Regions from separate parts of the Lysinibacillus sp. RC46 genome, predicted to be linked through region 1. Evidence: riboswitches for the same ligand, from Rfam matches in the RefSeq annotation. Region 1 holds a riboswitch; each other region holds the start of a gene.
The links. A riboswitch is a leader RNA that binds a small molecule or an ion and turns the genes downstream of it on or off. The one in region 1 is predicted to bind thiamine pyrophosphate.
Positions count from the first base shown of each region.

Region 2: it holds a riboswitch for thiamine pyrophosphate, as region 1 does, so the genes downstream of both, thiC (phosphomethylpyrimidine synthase ThiC) here and ABH966_RS05550 (ABC transporter substrate-binding protein) in region 1, are expected to answer to the same signal.
Region 3: it holds a riboswitch for thiamine pyrophosphate, as region 1 does, so the genes downstream of both, thiW (energy coupling factor transporter S component ThiW) here and ABH966_RS05550 (ABC transporter substrate-binding protein) in region 1, are expected to answer to the same signal.

Region 1 covers NZ_JBGCCF010000004.1:151,773-157,550, reverse strand. The annotation lists gene parE (DNA topoisomerase IV subunit B) at 1-926, shown strand, start outside; gene parC (DNA topoisomerase IV subunit A) at 923-3,355, shown strand; TPP riboswitch at 3,816-3,925, shown strand; gene ABH966_RS05550 (ABC transporter substrate-binding protein) at 4,107-5,102, shown strand; gene ABH966_RS05545 (thiamine-binding protein) at 5,104-5,394, shown strand; gene ABH966_RS05540 (ABC transporter permease) at 5,394-5,778, shown strand, end outside.
Region 2 covers NZ_JBGCCF010000015.1:102,614-108,391, reverse strand. The annotation lists gene ABH966_RS14965 (catalase) at 1-1,048, shown strand, start outside; gene thiC (phosphomethylpyrimidine synthase ThiC) at 1,218-2,996, opposite strand; TPP riboswitch at 3,130-3,244, opposite strand; gene ABH966_RS14955 (AEC family transporter) at 3,543-4,472, opposite strand; gene ABH966_RS14950 (S-layer protein) at 4,866-5,778, shown strand, end outside.
Region 3 covers NZ_JBGCCF010000005.1:178,462-184,239, reverse strand. The annotation lists gene ABH966_RS06770 (ABC transporter permease) at 1-625, shown strand, start outside; gene ABH966_RS06765 (ABC transporter substrate-binding protein) at 622-1,695, shown strand; gene ABH966_RS06760 (MFS transporter) at 2,197-3,393, shown strand; TPP riboswitch at 3,461-3,568, shown strand; gene thiW (energy coupling factor transporter S component ThiW) at 3,822-4,322, shown strand; gene ABH966_RS06750 (EVE domain-containing protein) at 4,404-4,883, opposite strand; gene ABH966_RS06745 (hypothetical protein) at 4,899-5,222, opposite strand; gene ABH966_RS06740 (MarR family winged helix-turn-helix transcriptional regulator) at 5,582-5,778, opposite strand, start outside.

The sequences.
Region 1 (5,778 bases):
GCTCGGCAGTAGATAGTGTTGTTTCGGAGCAAATTTTATATGTGCTTGAGGAAAACGCTGAATTGTCTGCATCACTTGTTCGTAAAGCTATTCGTGCGCAGCAAGTACGTGAAGCGGCTCGTAAAGCACGTGAAGATGCACGAAACGGCAAGAAGAGCAAAAAAGCAAGTACCATTCTTTCAGGAAAATTAACACCTGCACAATCTCGAAATGCGGCGAAAAACGAGCTGTATTTAGTCGAAGGTGACTCTGCAGGTGGCTCTGCAAAACAAGGGCGAGATCGTACGTTCCAAGCGATTTTACCTTTGCGAGGTAAAGTTATTAATACAGAAAAAGCAAAGCTTCAGGATATTATGAAAAATGAAGAGATTTCAACGATTATCCATGCCATTGGTGCTGGCGTCGGAACAGATTTTTCTGTCGAGGATGCAGCGTATGACAAAGTCGTTATTATGACCGATGCTGATACGGACGGAGCGCATATTCAAGTGCTGCTACTAACGTTCTTCTATCGTTATATGCGACCATTGATTGAAGCTGGAAAGGTATTTATCGCATTACCACCACTTTATAAAGTATCAAGAGGCACTGGTAAAAAAGAAGTGATTGAATATGCTTGGACCGAAAATGATTTACAAAAGGCCATTAAAAAAGTTGGTAAGGGTTACATATTACAGCGCTATAAAGGTCTTGGTGAGATGAATGCTGACCAGCTGTGGGATACGACGATGAACCCTGATACACGTACATTAATTCGTGTAACGATTGAGGATGGTGCACGTGCTGAGAGACGTGTGACAACATTAATGGGCGATAAGGTAGAGCCGCGCCGTAAATGGATCGAAGCTAATGTAGACTTCGGTATGGAGGATGATTCAAATATTTTAGAAAATGAATTCATCCAACAAGAGGAGGACCAAGCATGAGTAGTACGGAAAAATTCCAAGATTTACCCTTAGAAGAAGTGATGGGTGACCGCTTTGGTCGCTATAGTAAATATATTATACAAGACCGCGCGTTGCCTGATGCACGTGACGGTCTTAAGCCTGTGCAACGACGTATTTTATATGCGATGTTTACAGAGGGCAATACGAACGAAAAACCATTCCGTAAATCAGCCAAAACTGTCGGTAATGTTATCGGTAATTATCACCCACATGGTGACAGCTCCGTATATGAAGCAATGGTGCGCATGAGTCAGGATTGGAAGGCGCGCCATATGCTTATTGAAATGCATGGGAATAACGGCTCTGTTGATGGTGACCCTCCGGCAGCGATGCGTTATACAGAGGCAAGGCTTTCTGCAATTGCAGCGGAAATGCTCCGTGATATTGGCAAGAAAACTGTTGAATTTGTACCGAACTTTGATGATCAGGATATGGAGCCAACTGTTTTACCAGCTCGTTTCCCGAATTTACTAGTCAACGGCTCAACTGGTATTTCGGCTGGATATGCGACAGATATCCCTCCTCACGCACTTGATGAGGTGCTAGATGGTGTTCTCATGCGCTTAGATAAGCCGAATACTACTGTTGATGAATTAATGACTGTAATTAAAGGGCCAGATTTCCCGACAGGTGGGATCATTCAAGGTGTCGATGGTATTAAAAAGGCGTATGAGACTGGTCGCGGTAAAATTATCGTGCGCGCTCAAGCAGTCGTGGAGCCAATTAAAGGTGGCAAAGAGCAAATCGTTATTACGGAATTACCGTATGATGTCAATAAAGCAAATCTTGTGAAGAAAATCGATGAACAACGCGTGGATAAACGACTTGAAGGAATTGCAGAAATTCGCGATGAATCGGATCGTACCGGCCTACGTGTTGTCATTGAACTGAAAAAAGATGTTCCAGGACAAGGGATTTTACAATACTTGTTCAAAACAACTGATTTACAAGTAGCCTATAATTTTAATATGATTGCTATCCATAATCGTCGTCCGACAATGATGACATTGCCATTGTTACTGGATTCTTATATTGCCCATCAAAAGGAAGTTGTGACGAACCGCTCCGTTTATGATTTACAAAGGGCTAAAGATCGTTCGCATATCGTTGATGGCTTGATTAAGGCGCTTTCTATTTTAGATGAAGTTATTGCAACGATTCGTTCGTCTAATGATAAACGAGATGCGAAAACGAATTTACAGGTGAAATTTGACTTTACAGAAGTGCAATCAGAGGCGATCGTTAGCTTGCAATTATACCGATTAACGAATACAGATATCACAGAGCTTCGCCATGAACAGGATGAACTAAATAAACTGATCGCCAAGCTTGAAGGTATTCTTAATAGTGAAGCAAAGCTTGTACGTGTTATTAAACAGGAACTACTTGACATTAAAAAGCGCTTTGCAGAGCCACGTCGTTCAAAAATCGAACAAGAAATTGAAGAAATCAAAATTACGTTAGATGTCCTTGTCCCAAGTGAAGAGGTCGTAGTGACTGTCACAAAGGATGGCTATATTAAGCGTACATCTACACGTTCACATGCAGCTTCGAATGGTCAGGATTTTGCGATGAAGGATTCCGATTATTTGTTATATGAAGAGAATTTAAATACGCAGCATCATCTATTACTATTCACAAACCGAGGCAATTATATTTATCAGCCTGTCCATGAACTACCTGATATTCGTTGGAAGGATCTTGGTCAGCATATTTCTAGTATTGTGCCGACAGGGGAAGATGAATCTATTATTGCTGTATATGGTTTTGAGACATTTGAACAGGCCAATACGTATATTTTAACGGCTACGAAAGATGGACAAATTAAACGCTCACCTGTATCAGATTATGCTGTTACACGTTATTCTAAACCAATCAAAACGATGAATGTTAAGTCAGGCGATGAAATGATTTTTGCAGGTATCGTGACAGACGAAGTAGAACTAATGTTAACAACAGATACTGCCTATGCTATTCGTTTCCCAATGGAGGAATTGCCAGTAACGGGTGTGAAAACAGGCGGTGTCAAAGGGATTACGGTGAAAGACGGAGAAGCATTAGTCGGCATCAATGTTTTACCGCCAAATGCCACGGCATATGTTGCGATTGTGACACATCGTGGTGCGGTGAAGAAAATGAATGTTGCCGAGGTAGAGATGACGAGTCGTGCAAAACGTGGCTTAAAAGTGTTAACAGAATTAAAAGCGAACCCACATCGTATCGTGGCTGTAGTCAAGGTAACTGATGAGGAACGGCTAACAATCGAAACGGAAAAAGGCGTGCAAGAGATCCTTGATGTACAAGCATTAACTCGAGCAGATCGCCATTCCAATGGCTCCTTTAAAGTGGATATAGCTACAGACGGTGCTATTTCACATGTCTTTACGGTCAAAAAAGAAGAAAAATAAAACTGATTTTATAGCCCATGCTCCTTAGAGAGCTGGGCTTTTTTTCTATATAGTCTAATCAAAAGAAAGGGTAGGTGTATAGTGACAATAAAGTTTTTAGGCAAATTGGTGAATCGGGTGTAGCTTTACAAGTAAGTTGTTATGAAGATTACTGATTCTTATTCAACGTCTTACTACTAAAAGCAAAAATTAAAAACCACAAAAGGTTCTTGATTTGATTATCAACAATAGTATTTAACAGTGCCTATTAAAACTTCGAACAATATACCGCTTCTTGATTTCAGGAGGGGATTCCTTTTAAATAAAAAATGTTTTACCAAAAAAACGGTGAATATTCTCAGGAAATGGAATTGTTGAAGAGAAAGATGAGGCTTTAAATTATATTTACGGGGCTTTCAGAAAACAGAGCCTTGTCATTTACGGATAGATATGGGTATAATAATCACGAAAAGTTCATATGGAAAGAATGTAGGGGGGCTGGTGTTGCCAGCTGAGATTGTGTCCGATAGACGCTGACTCTTTGAACCTGATTTGGCTCGTACCAGCGTAGGGAACATCTATTCAAAAAGTAAAAGTTTTTGATATTGATTACAAAACGTCTGGGAGGAATCCTAGGCGTTTTTTATGTTTTCAGACTTTTATTCATGCACAGACTTTGGGTTTGGGTGTAAACAGACCGTGAATACGCTTTCTTCTGGTAAACACATTCATTTATGAACAATTTCACACTACTTTACTTGGAGGATTCAGCATGAAAAAATGGTTATTGATCCTGTTGGCTACACTGTTAACATTAGTGGGCTGTAGCGAAAAAGAGGATAAAAAGGATACTAAGGGATTAACAAAAGTATCAGTCGTTCTCGATTGGACACCGAACACAAATCATACAGGTTTATATGTTGCGAAAAAACTTGGCTTCTTTAAGGAGCAAGGCTTAGATGTCGATATTTTATTACCTGGCGAAACAGGTGCTGATCAGCTTGTGGCGTCTGGCAAGGCTCAGTTTGGCGTAAGTTATCAGGAAGGGATTACACAGGCCCGTGTGCAAGATGTACCTTTAGTATCGATTGCAGCGATTATTCAGCATAATACTTCTGGCTTCGCATCCATTGCATCAAAAGGCATTTCGTCACCAAAGGATTTTGAAGGTAAAACATACGGTGGCTGGGGTGCACCACTTGAAAAGGCTGTACTACAATCACTTATGCAAACAGAAAATGCGGATATTAATAAGTTAGATATTGTCAATGCAGGCGATATAGATTTCTTCACAATGATGAAAAAAGATATTGATTTTGCGTGGATCTATTATGCATGGACAGGTATCGAAGCAGAACTACGTGGCGAAAAACTGAACATGCTATATTTAACAGATTATAGTGATCAGTTAGATTATTACACGCCTGTACTCGCTACAAATGAAAAAATGATTAAGGATGATCCTGAGACGGTCAAAGCATTTGTCGCTGCTGCAGCAAAGGGCTATGAATATGCGATAATACATCCGAATGAGGCAGCTGATATTTTACTAGAAGCTGTACCTGATTTAGATAAAAACCTTGTGCATAAAAGTCAGGAATGGCTAGCAGATAAGTATCAAGACGACGCTAAACAATGGGGCGAGCAAAAGCTAGCTGTCTGGGAAAACTACGCGAAATGGATGGCCAGCAACAAAGTTTTAGAGGGCGAATTTAACGCAAAACAAGCATTTACAAACGACTTTTTACCGAAAAAGGAGACAAAGTAATATGGCAAACTCATTAATAAGTGTACAAATTATCCCGAAAACTGAAAAATATGAGGATGTGATCCCATATGTCGATGCAGCGATTGCGGTTATCGACGCTTCAGGAGTTAAATATGAAGTTCACCCGTTAGAAACGACAATGGAAGGTGAGCTACCGGTTTTATTACAAATCATTGAAAAAATGAATGACAAGATGATTGAGCTGGGCGCGATCAATGTCATCACGCAAGTGAAAATTTTATATCAGCCATCTGGTATTACAATGGGTACATTGACGGAGAAATACCAGTGATGAGGCAAGCTTTCAAACAAGGAAGGACGATAATTTTTATCGCCTTCCTCTTATTCATATGGGAACTAATTGTCCGCTTTGCTGATACTCCACATTGGCTTTTGCCTGCACCGAGTGCCATTTTGAAAGAAGGTTTTCAATCGTATGAGACGTTTGTGCCACATGCGTTAGCGACTGTTCAATTAGCACTTCTTGGTCTAGCTATCGGGATAGTATGTGGGCTAACGGTTGCTGTGCTATTACATCGTTTTACGTTTGTGCGGGAGCTATTTTATCCTATTCTGATTATGTCACAGAATGTCCCGGTGCTCGTTCTAGCACCACTCTTAATCATATGGTTTGGCTTCGGTTTATTGCCAAAGCTCATTATTATTTGTCTTGTGT
Region 2 (5,778 bases), on a different contig from region 1:
ACGCGACCCACGCACAAATATGAAAAACGCTAATTCAAACTGGGATTTCTGGACTTCATTACCAGAGGCGCTTCACCAAGTAACAATTGTTATGTCTGACCGTGGTATTCCGACTGGATACCGCAATATGCATGGTTTCGGTTCTCACACTTATAGCTTTATTAATGCTGAAAATGAGCGCGTATGGGTTAAATTCCACTTCCGTACAGAGCAAGACATTAAAAACTTCACTGGTGCTGAGGCTGCTGAAGTAATCAGTAACGACCGCGAATCTTCACAACGCGATCTATATGAGGCAATTGAAAAAGGCGATTTCCCTAAATGGAAAATGTACATTCAAGTAATGACAGAGGAACAAGCTCGTGAGTTACCATATAACCCATTTGATTTAACAAAAGTATGGTATAAAAAAGACTTCCCATTAATTCCTGTGGGTGAATTCGAGTTAAACAAAAATGCGGACAACTACTTCGCGGAAGTTGAGCAAGCTGCCTTTGCACCATCTAACATTATCCCTGGTATTAGCTTCTCGCCAGACAAAATGTTACAAGCTCGTATCTTTGCGTATGCAGATGCACAACGCTACCGTTTAGGTGTGAACCACTACGCGCTTCCTGTAAATGCACCAAAATGTCCATTCCGTACGTTCCACCGCGACGGTGCTATGCGTTTCGATGGCAATCTTGGTTCAACTTTGGGCTATGAACCAAATAGCTATGGTGAATGGGAGCATAATTTAGACTATAAAGAGCCTGAATTACGTATTGACGGTAATGCCGGTATCCACGACTTCCGTGAAGACGACAACAACTACTTCGAGCAGCCGGGTAAATTATTCCGCCTAATGACTGCCGAAGAACAACAACGCCTATTCGAAAATACTGCTAATGATATGGCACCAGTTGAAGAGTTCATCAAACGTCGTCATATCCTGCACTGCTATTTAGCTGATCCAGCATATGGTGAAGGTGTAGCAAAAGCTATGGGTCTTTCATTGGAAGGTATGGATCTTTCAAACCCATACGAAAAACAACCAACAAACGTTTAATTTATTTCAGCAAACAAACATTTGCTGAGGCATAATTGATTTTTTCCACTTATTATTGATATCCAAATCCAACTTTTTACTCCATGTGAAGGGCAACTTCACATGGAGCTTTTTTATCTTAATGACCAAAAAAGGCTTGTGTCTAGTAGACACAAGCCCGCTCTAATAATTATTGATAAATTTGACTGCCTGCCTTTTTAAATTCCTTTGCCTTTTCCTGCATACCTTGGTGGATCGCTTCAGTCGTATTTAAATCTTGATCTTTTGCATAATTACGAATATCTTGTGAGATTCTCATACTACAAAACTTAGGTCCACACATTGAACAGAAGTGCGCAGTTTTCGCTCCTTCTGCAGGCAACGTTTCATCGTGGTATTCGACCGCACGCTCTGGATCTAACGAAAGATTGAATTGATCGCGCCAGCGGAATTCAAATCGTGCCTTAGATAGTGCATCGTCACGCTGCTGTGCTCCCGGATGCCCTTTCGCTAAATCTGCCGCGTGTGCAGCAATTTTATACGTAATAACCCCTACGCGAACATCCTCACGATTTGGTAAGCCGAGATGCTCTTTAGGCGTCACATAACATAGCATCGCTGTACCATACCAACCGATCATCGCAGCACCGATAGTTGATGTAATATGGTCATAGCCAGGAGCAATATCTGTTGTTAACGGCCCTAAAGTATAGAAAGGTGCTTCCTTACACACCTCTAACTGCTTATCCATATTTTCTTTAATAAGATGCATTGGTACATGCCCTGGTCCTTCTACCATCACCTGTACATCATGCTTCCAGGCAATTTGCGTTAATTCCCCTAGCGTATCTAGCTCCGCAAATTGAGCCTCATCATTTGCATCTGCTATAGAACCCGGACGTAAACCATCACCTAAAGAGAAGGCTACATCATAGGTTTTCATAATTTCACAGATTTCTTCAAAATGAGTATATAAAAAGCTCTCTTGATGATGATATAAACACCACTGCGCCATAATCGAGCCTCCACGGGACACTATGCCTGTTACACGATTAGCCGTTAATGGCACATAGCGCAGTAATACCCCTGCATGAATCGTGAAGTAATCAACACCTTGCTCAGCCTGTTCGATTAACGTATCACGATACACTTCCCACGTTAAATCCTCTGCCACACCATTTACTTTTTCTAGCGCTTGATAAATCGGCACCGTTCCTACTGGCACCGCGGCATTACGGATAATCCATTCACGTGTCGTATGAATATGCTTACCAGTAGATAAATCCATAATGTTATCAGCACCCCAGCGTGTAGCCCACGTCATTTTTTCTACCTCTTCTGCAATAGAGGATGACACTGCTGAATTGCCAATATTGGCGTTAATTTTCACGTGGAAGTTACGTCCAATAATCATCGGCTCTGCCTCAGGGTGATTAATATTAGATGGCAAAATAGCACGTCCTGCAGCGATTTCTGAGCGCACAAATTCCGGGTCCATATTTTCACGTATCGCTACAAATTCCATTTCTGGAGTAATAATTCCCTTTCGTGCATAGTGAAGCTGTGTTACATTTTTACCTTTCTTCGCGCGTAAAGGCTTTCTAGATAATTCCGGAAAAACATTTTCATTCATTCGCGGATCATCAGCTTTACGGAATCCATTATCTTCTGGCTTGATAGTACGACCTTCGTATTCTTCAACATCACCGCGTTCTTTGATCCATGCACTACATAAAGCTGGCAATCCTTTCGTAATATCCACCTTATACGCAGGATCAGTGTACGGGCCGCTCGTATCATAAACACGTACTGGCGCATTTTCCTCTTCACCAAAGCTTCCTGTCGTTGGACTTAGAGCAATTTCACGCATTGGCACTAAAATATCTGATTGAGATCCTTCTACGTAAACTTTTTTACTTCCTTCAAAACTAGACATAATCGTAATATTCTTGTCGCTAACTGTTGTCATAAACTACTTCGCTCCCTTTTACATTTATATAAGGACCGAATCTAGCTCACCCAAACAAAGACAAAAGCCGAATCCAAAAAAATTTGGATCCGGCTAAGAATGTAAAGGTATAGTTATTGCAAATAACATTGAGTGCAATAATGGTTAACTTTCCCACGCTGGTATGAGCCAGATCAGGTCCAAAGGGTCAAGAAACCTCTATGCGTTTCCCTCTCAGCCTGACTCATCAGACTCCCCTAGTTAATGCTATTAAGTTTGATGATAGTGTAGCAGATATTGTTAAGAGATGGAAGCTTCATTTGAATTATTTTTGGCTTATCATTAAAAGTTGTCGATGGTATTCATTAAAACTTGTGCCATGTATATTAGTTGATTGGAGTGGAGGCTGGGCGACTCCTCGGGGATCAGCGTCACAGATGAGACCCTGCAGCGAAGCGAAGCGAAGCGGCTCATCGGACGCCCCACGTTCTGCTAATAAACTTATATTTGTTAGATTCCACTTAAAATGAGAGGCTGCCATCTCTTATTCCAAATAGCACCTAGCAGTTAGGTAAACAACAGTTCCGCTACATAAATCACGATTGTCACTGTAATACAGCTTACAATCGTTGAAAATAAAACTGTTTGTGCAGCAGTTGCCGATTCTACGTCATATTCTAATGCCAAACTTGAGCTATTTCGCGACGTCGGGAACGAACTAGCTATAAAAAGTGATTGTGCCACGACACCGTCAAGACCAAGCGCAAAAATGATAAACAATGCTACGGTTGGCCCTATGACTAGTCGCGTAAAACAGCTAATGAATACCACTTTATTGAACATGGATTTGATTTCAAGCTGGGATAGTTGTGCCCCTAAAGTTATTAATGCTACAGCGATAAAGCCATCTGCCACATGATCTATCGGAATTCTTACAAACTGTGGAATAGCAATATTAAAATAGTTCATTGCCACTCCAATAATAAGTGCATGAATAATAGGCATTTTGAGGAAGTCTTTCACAATAGACATGCCCGATTTTGTTGAAGAGATTAAATTATACAAGCCGTAAGTGTAGGTCGTCATATTTTGAAATATTACAAGAATGACCTGAATTGCTACTCCAATCGGCTGGGTCACAAAAATCATCTGTGCAACCGGAATACCATAGTTACCTGAATTAATTAGGACAACACTATTTTTAAACACTGCCGCCTCTGTTTTTACTAAACCGAGTCCCTTTGCTAGAAAGTGACTAAGCACCATTTGGCTTCCGATAAAGAGTAGGATAAATAACGCAACTTCCCCAAGTACAGACAGCTCTATACTCGTTTCATATAAATTCACAAAAACAGCTGCTGGCATGAAACAATATGTAATAAGTTGGGATAACGCCTTTAAATTAAAGCGAAATTTCTTTTGTAAAACTGCGCCAAGTACTAGAAGCACTAAAATCGGAGCTACAATTTGAAAAAATATCATACCGAGATACACCATAGTGATGTCCCCCTTCCCTCTCCTATAGTAGTGCTGTTTTTATGCTTGGTCAATGTACTTCAAAATCAACTCACCGCTCATATCAAGGCATTTTTTCTGAACACATTGAACTAATACAGTGTCTTTAATAGATGGTAAAAGTTATCTTTCGGAACGTTATAGCGCTTGAAATGAGCGTGATTTCCGCACCAAATTACCAAGTTTCGCGCAAAAAAAACCGCACTTCACTTTCAGATTTTCTGAAATAATTAAGGATTCTTAAAAACGAACGATACAGAAAAAGGGACTACATTTCATTTAAGAATAATAAATAGTAAAATATACCCTTTATGTACTAAATTAGAGAAATATATGATATATTATCCATTAAATACGATGATCGGAGTGACTAAAATGAAGAATAAAGTATTAACGACTTTTATGGCAACTGCTATTACAGCAACCCTAGTATCACCAATGTCAACTGCAGATGCCGCTTCAAATGATTCATCTTTAAACCACTCAATTCAAATGGATGGGCAGGTAGCTGCAGCCAAAACAAAGGGGCAAACTGTTACCATTAACAACGTCACTAAAGAGAAAGTACTTACATCCAATGGCCAATTTAAAATTAGTCAGTCGCTGAAACCTCTCTTTAAAACAGCGAATAGCACTGCATTGAAGAATGCCCAAGCTACAATTGTAGTAAAAAACGGCGAAATTACGAGCATTACAGAACTAACATTAACTAAAGCTGGCACTGACAATAAAGCGGTATATTTTGATGGTGGTGACGCACAAATTGAAGGAAGCCTAACTGTAAATGCGGATTATGTAAAGGTTCAAAATGTAAACATTAAAGATAAGCTTATTGTAACTAATCTTGTGAAGAAGGCCATTACAATTGATAACGTTGCTATTGGGGATACAATTACTTTTAAGCCTTTATTGACTAGAAATATTAATTGGTTAAATGTTTCCCTAAAAGATATTAAATCTCCAAACATTAACTTGGAGCGCACTAAAGTAAATGTGACTTCTGACAAAGCTATTTCAAAAATCGATGTAGTTGGTAAAGTTGCAGCATTTGAAGTTACAGCCAATGTTGATAAGCTTACAATCGATGTTGAGAATGATTTTAGCCTTTACGGAGAAGGTAAAATTGAACAAGTGATCGTCAAACACGGGGCAAAGGTGGCATTAGATTCAGGACACCTAATTAACAAGGTGCAGGTGGATGATAAAAAAGCCTCTGTGATATTACCTGTGGTGAATAAAAATGAGCTTAGTAATTTAGTAGCTATACCTCCGTACGTTGCCGTATCCG
Region 3 (5,778 bases), on a different contig from region 1:
CGTAATTCTAATTAATACAGTGATCGTGGCATTACTCTCTGCATTGATTTCTACAATCATTGGGACACTAGGAGCAATTGGCATTGTCACTGTTAAAGATGCAAAAATGCGCAATACACTACTTTCTTTAAACAATGTGTTAATTGTGAGCCCGGATGTCATTATTGGTGCAAGCTTCTTAATTTTATTCACAATGATTGGTATTAAATTAGGATTTACTTCTGTGTTAATAGCACATGTAGCGTTCAGCGTCCCAATTGTTGTACTGATGGTCTTACCGAAACTATTAGAAATGAATAAATCATTAATCGATGCTGCATTAGATTTGGGAGCAACGAAAAAAGATGTCATGATGCGTGTTATTTTACCGTATATTCAACCTGGTATTTTTGCAGGGTTCTTCCTTGCCTTAACATATTCTCTAGATGATTTTGCGGTAACATTTTTCGTGACAGGTAACGGCTTTAGTACTTTATCTGTTGAAATTTACTCAATGGCACGTGCCGGTATTTCCTTAACGGTTAACGCTATTTCTGGTTTAGTATTCTTTGTAACGGTTATCGTCGTAGTTGGCTATTACTTCATTACAAGCCGCGCTAGTAAAAGAACGGGGGGAACTCAATGAAGCAATTAATTCAAGCAACAGTCGCAATCCTTGTCGTTTCCGCCCTTTTGTTCTATGCTGCTGACGCCCTAAGTGCCGGTGGTGGTAAAAGTGGTAAAGATACGTTAACGATCTTTAACTGGGGAGAATATATAGACCCGGATTTGCTGAAGCAATTTGAAAAAGAAACAGGCATTCACGTCATTTATGAAACGTTCGATTCAAATGAAGCAATGATGACAAAAATTCAACAAGGTGGTACAGCTTACGATATCGCAGTACCTTCTGAATATATGATTGAAAAAATGAAGGAAGAAAACTTACTTATTCCTTTAGATAAAACGAAAATCCCTAATTTTAAAAATATTGATCCTTATTTTTTAGATTTACCATTTGATAAGGACAATAAATATTCTGTCCCATATTTCTGGGGAACAGTCGGCATTGTCTATAATCCAAAGCTCGTTGGAAATTTAGACTTCTCATCTTGGAAGGACTTATGGGATCCTTCATTAAAGCGTAAAGTCTTTTTAGTAGACGGTGCACGTGAGGTGATTGGTATGGGCTTAAACAGTCTTGGCTACTCTCTCAACTCTTTAGATGACCAGGAGCTACGTAAAGCTACTGATAAACTAATCACATTGGCGCCAAATGTTAAAGCCATTATCGGGGATGAAATTACACCGTTGATGGTTAATAATGAAGCTACTGTGGCACTCACTTGGTCTGGTCAAGCAGCAGACATGTTATCAGAAAATGAAGATTTAGACTTCGCTGTACCAAAAGAAGGCTCAAACTTATGGTTTGACAATATGGTTATCCCAAAAACGTCAAAAAATATTGATGGTGCACATGCTTTCATTAACTTTATGCTGAAAGCTGAATCGGGTGCTAAAAACGCTGATTATGTAGGCTATTCTACCCCTAATATTGCAGCGATGAAGTTAATGGATAAAGAAGTTGTATCTGATAAACGCTTCTATCCTACTGAAGAACAACGTAAAACATTAGAAGTTTATAAAAACTTAGGTCCTGATTACTTAGGCAAATACAATGAGCTGTTCTTGGAATTTAAAATGAGTATTCGATAACCTATTTTAACCCATTTAAAGCTGTTCTCACGTTAGTAACGTTGAGAACAGCTTTTTCGTTTAGCTGAAGGTAAACTATTTTTAAAAATGGATAAACAAGCAAAATATCAATAAAAGATTCCTTTTATCGACTCATCTCTAATAGATAGGACTGATAATTGTTAAAACTATATCATGTTATAAGTTGATTGGAGTGGAGGCTGGGCGACTCTTGGGGATCAGCGTCACAGATGAGACCCTGAGCGAAGCGAAGCGGCTCATCGGACGCCCCCAGGAAAGCGCCCAGCCGGAACGGAAATCAACACCCCCACGTTATGATGTATATGATGCGCCCCCATTATCCTTAATAATAAACCTATATTTTACTAATCAACACGCTTATTTTATTTGATCAATAGAATCCTCATAACCTTACTACTAAATCTCAGACTTATAGTCAATAGCAAACGTACAAGCCTTGTGGTAGACTGTAGTATATTTGATTAAAGAAAGGGGTATTCGATGACCCAGCAGAAGTCTAACAAGGCGGCTTTGTATATTTTAATGTTTAATATGTTTATCGCAATGGGGAGTATCGGAATTATTATTCCTGTCATGCCTGATTATTTAAAACTATTTGGTGCTGCAGGACAAGTACTTGGCATGTTGATTGCAACGTTCGCCTTAGCACAATTCGTATTTTCTCCAATTGCTGGGAATCTTTCCGATCAATACGGTCGTAAAAATCTCATTATTTTCGGCCTTATCGTAACAGGACTTGCACAAATTGGATTCGGACTTTCTACAGATGTGTGGATGCTCTTCTTGGCACGCTTTTTAGGTGGCCTTGGATCTGCATTTGTGGCACCTCCTATAATGGCATTTGTGGCTGACATCACAACGTACGAGGAACGCGGAAAAGGTATGGGGATGATAGGGGCAGCAATGTCCTTTGGTTTTATGATCGGACCAGGTATTGGCGGATTCCTCTCAAAAGTTAGTTTGCATTTTCCGTTTTATACTGCTGGATGTGCAGCTATCTTAGCAGCTATTTTATCGTTCTTTTTATTGCCTGCTACAAAACCGAACACTGCTAAAAAAGCACAGAAGCAGGATAATCTTGCAAAGCAGATGGCCCGTTCAGTCCGAATGCCTTATTTTGTCATGCTAATTATCATGCTTGTATTCTCTTTCGGGATTGCTAACTTCCAAACAACATTATCATTATTTGTTACAGACAAGTTTAATTACACACCTACTGATATCGCCATTATATTAGTTATGGGCGGCGCTTTTGGTGTTGTTGTACAGATGTTTGTTATTACACCGCTGTTTAATCGCTTCGGCGAAATGAAAGTAGTGTTAGTCAATTTATTTATTGCAGCCGTTTCGATTTTCTTAATATTATTCGCATCTGGTTTTGCACTTATTTTAATTGTAGCGACCATCTTCTCTACAGCTACGACATTGATTCGCCCAGCCGTCAACACATTGATTTCAAAGCTTGCTGAGAATGAACAGGGCTATGCAGCTGGTCTGAACAATGCTTATATGAGTCTTGGTAATATGATTGGTCCAGCTCTAGCAGGTATATTATTCGATTGGAATATGAACAGTCCTTATATATTCGGGTCTATTATTTTAATGGCTTGTTTCTTCCTTGCCCTTATTTGGACAATGAAAAAAGCACCACATCTTATGCATCCTGATACAAAATAGTCTGAAAAGTTATTGACTATTTTTAGTAGTATGCTACATTAATATGTGAAAAACTAAAAATTCTATTAATTACCACTAGGGGAGTCTTTAAAAGGCTGAGACGTATATGATCATATACGGACCCTTTGAACCTGATCTAGTTCACACTAGCGGAGGGAAGTGCCGACACTTGCTTTTTACTATGTAGATACAAGGCCGCTTCCTATTGTTTTTTAGGAAGCGGCTTTTTTACGCTTTAGCGGCGGAACTCTCCTGTTTAGCGGCGCTTCTCATAGCCTTAACGGCGGAACTCCACTGTTTAGCGGCCGTTCTCTTTGGCTTAGCGGCGGAACTCCCCTGTTTAGCGGCGCTTCTCTTTGGCTTAGCGGCGGAACTCTCCTGTTTAGCGGCGCTAACTATAAAATTCACATTTCAAAGGAGTGGAAATTATGTCAATTCGAAAATTAACAATCATGGCCTTATTAGTAGCAATTGCCGTAGCAGGTTCTACCTTCGTTTCAATACCAACGGGGATTGCGCGTGCCTACCCTGTCCAACATGCCATTAATGTTATCGGTGCTATCATTCTTGGTCCAGTGCCTACTGTTATGGTCGCCTTTGTCACAGCCATTATTCGTATTTTAACAGGCACAGGCTCATTACTAGCTATACCTGGCAGTGTTATTGGCGCTCTATGTGCAGCTCTTGCCTATAAATACAGCGGTAAGCAATGGCTTGCAGGAGTCGGTGAAATGTTGGGGACAGGTATCATTGCCTCACTTATCGCAGTACCTTACGCGCATTTATTAATGGGGACATCCGTTGCTGCTTTATTTTTCATGCCAGCCTTTTTAACTTCAAGTACCATTGGTGCTATGCTAGGCATTGTCGTTGCTAGCAATTTGCGTAAGACAGTATTTGTAACTAACCTTAACACTCAGCTTAAATAACTTGATTTACAGCAATTTAAAAACGTTACTTTCTTTAATGACAATTAATTAAGAAAGTAACGTTTTTTGTTCCAACCTAATTCACCCATACTTCAACGGTAATCCCATTTCATGAGCAATTAATAAAAAGTCTTTTTTGCTTATTTCAAAATGACCAAATCTAAATTTATAGCCATATTTGGATTTGTCCTCTACAAACTCTAAATAATCTAAGATCCTTTTTATTGGCACAGCTTTTGCATCTTTATAAAAGTCTATATCTCTTCTAAAAGGAATAAAATTTTCTGCCATTTGGAACTCGTATATTCGCTCGTCCTTCACTCTTCCAATTGCGGTAAATGCTCTTACAGGCTCATTACCATCTAGACTTCTTTTAGGAGAATAATAAATGATCCAGTCTCCTTTTTGCATTCGTTTCAAAGGTCTTTCTTTACCATGGCATAACTGGCCGAATCCTCCCTCAACCCCTTTTTGCACATGATTAAGAGATACCACACCAATCCAATATTTCGTGTCTCTTTCAGGTGTAGGAAGGGAATTTTTATTAGGATTTAATGACATAGCTTCCGCCCCCTTTTATTTTGGAATCATCGCCAACGATTTTATTTTTTCATTTTCAAGAATCAACCTTTCTTCCAGAATCACTGGGTTTGGCAAACCATCCCAAGTAGTTAAAACTGTAGCAATACATTCTGTATCATCACCATCAATATTTTGGATAGTTAATTTAAAGCCTTTTGGCATAGGTGACGTGTAAAAGTTTTGTATTTCTTTTCTTCCTTTAAAAATTTCACCTTTAAAATTTTTTAATTCTCCATGATCTACATACATATCAGATAAATCCTGACCCTCTTCTTGCGCTCTTCTCAAATACTCCTTCATAACCTCTACTGCTTTCATTTCTCATCACTCTTTCTTTTTTATTGATATGGTTATCAATTATGCCTCGGCATAATTGTTGCTGTCGCTTCGCTTTCGCACAGATAAACAATGCGTCCGGATTCGGCTTTGTGCTTAGGCCTGCAGATGTTTTTTGTGCGAAAGCGTAGCGGAAGTGGCACCGTTGCAGGTCAGTTAGCCGTTATCGCATGGATGCGATGGTTTTAGGCTAACATCCTTTATTAACTCCTTTCCGAATCCGTGACATCCGCCGGAGGCTTTAGGCCAACACGAAGTTGGTCACTCAGTCGTTGCCACAGGACGTGGCGTTCTTAGACTGAGTTCCTCTATTTCAGCAGGTTGCTGAAAGAAGTTAAACCCTATTCACGATTTTCATATACTTTTTTCAATATGCTTTTCAACAGCTCTTTTTCTTCCAATGATAGTACGTTTAACACTTCATTCTCAGAAATCGAAAGGGTCTTCAATAAATCTTCTGCCAAATTTTCACCATGTTCCGTAAGGCATATTAAATTCTCTCTTCTATTTTCTGGATTTTTCTCCCTATAAACATAAT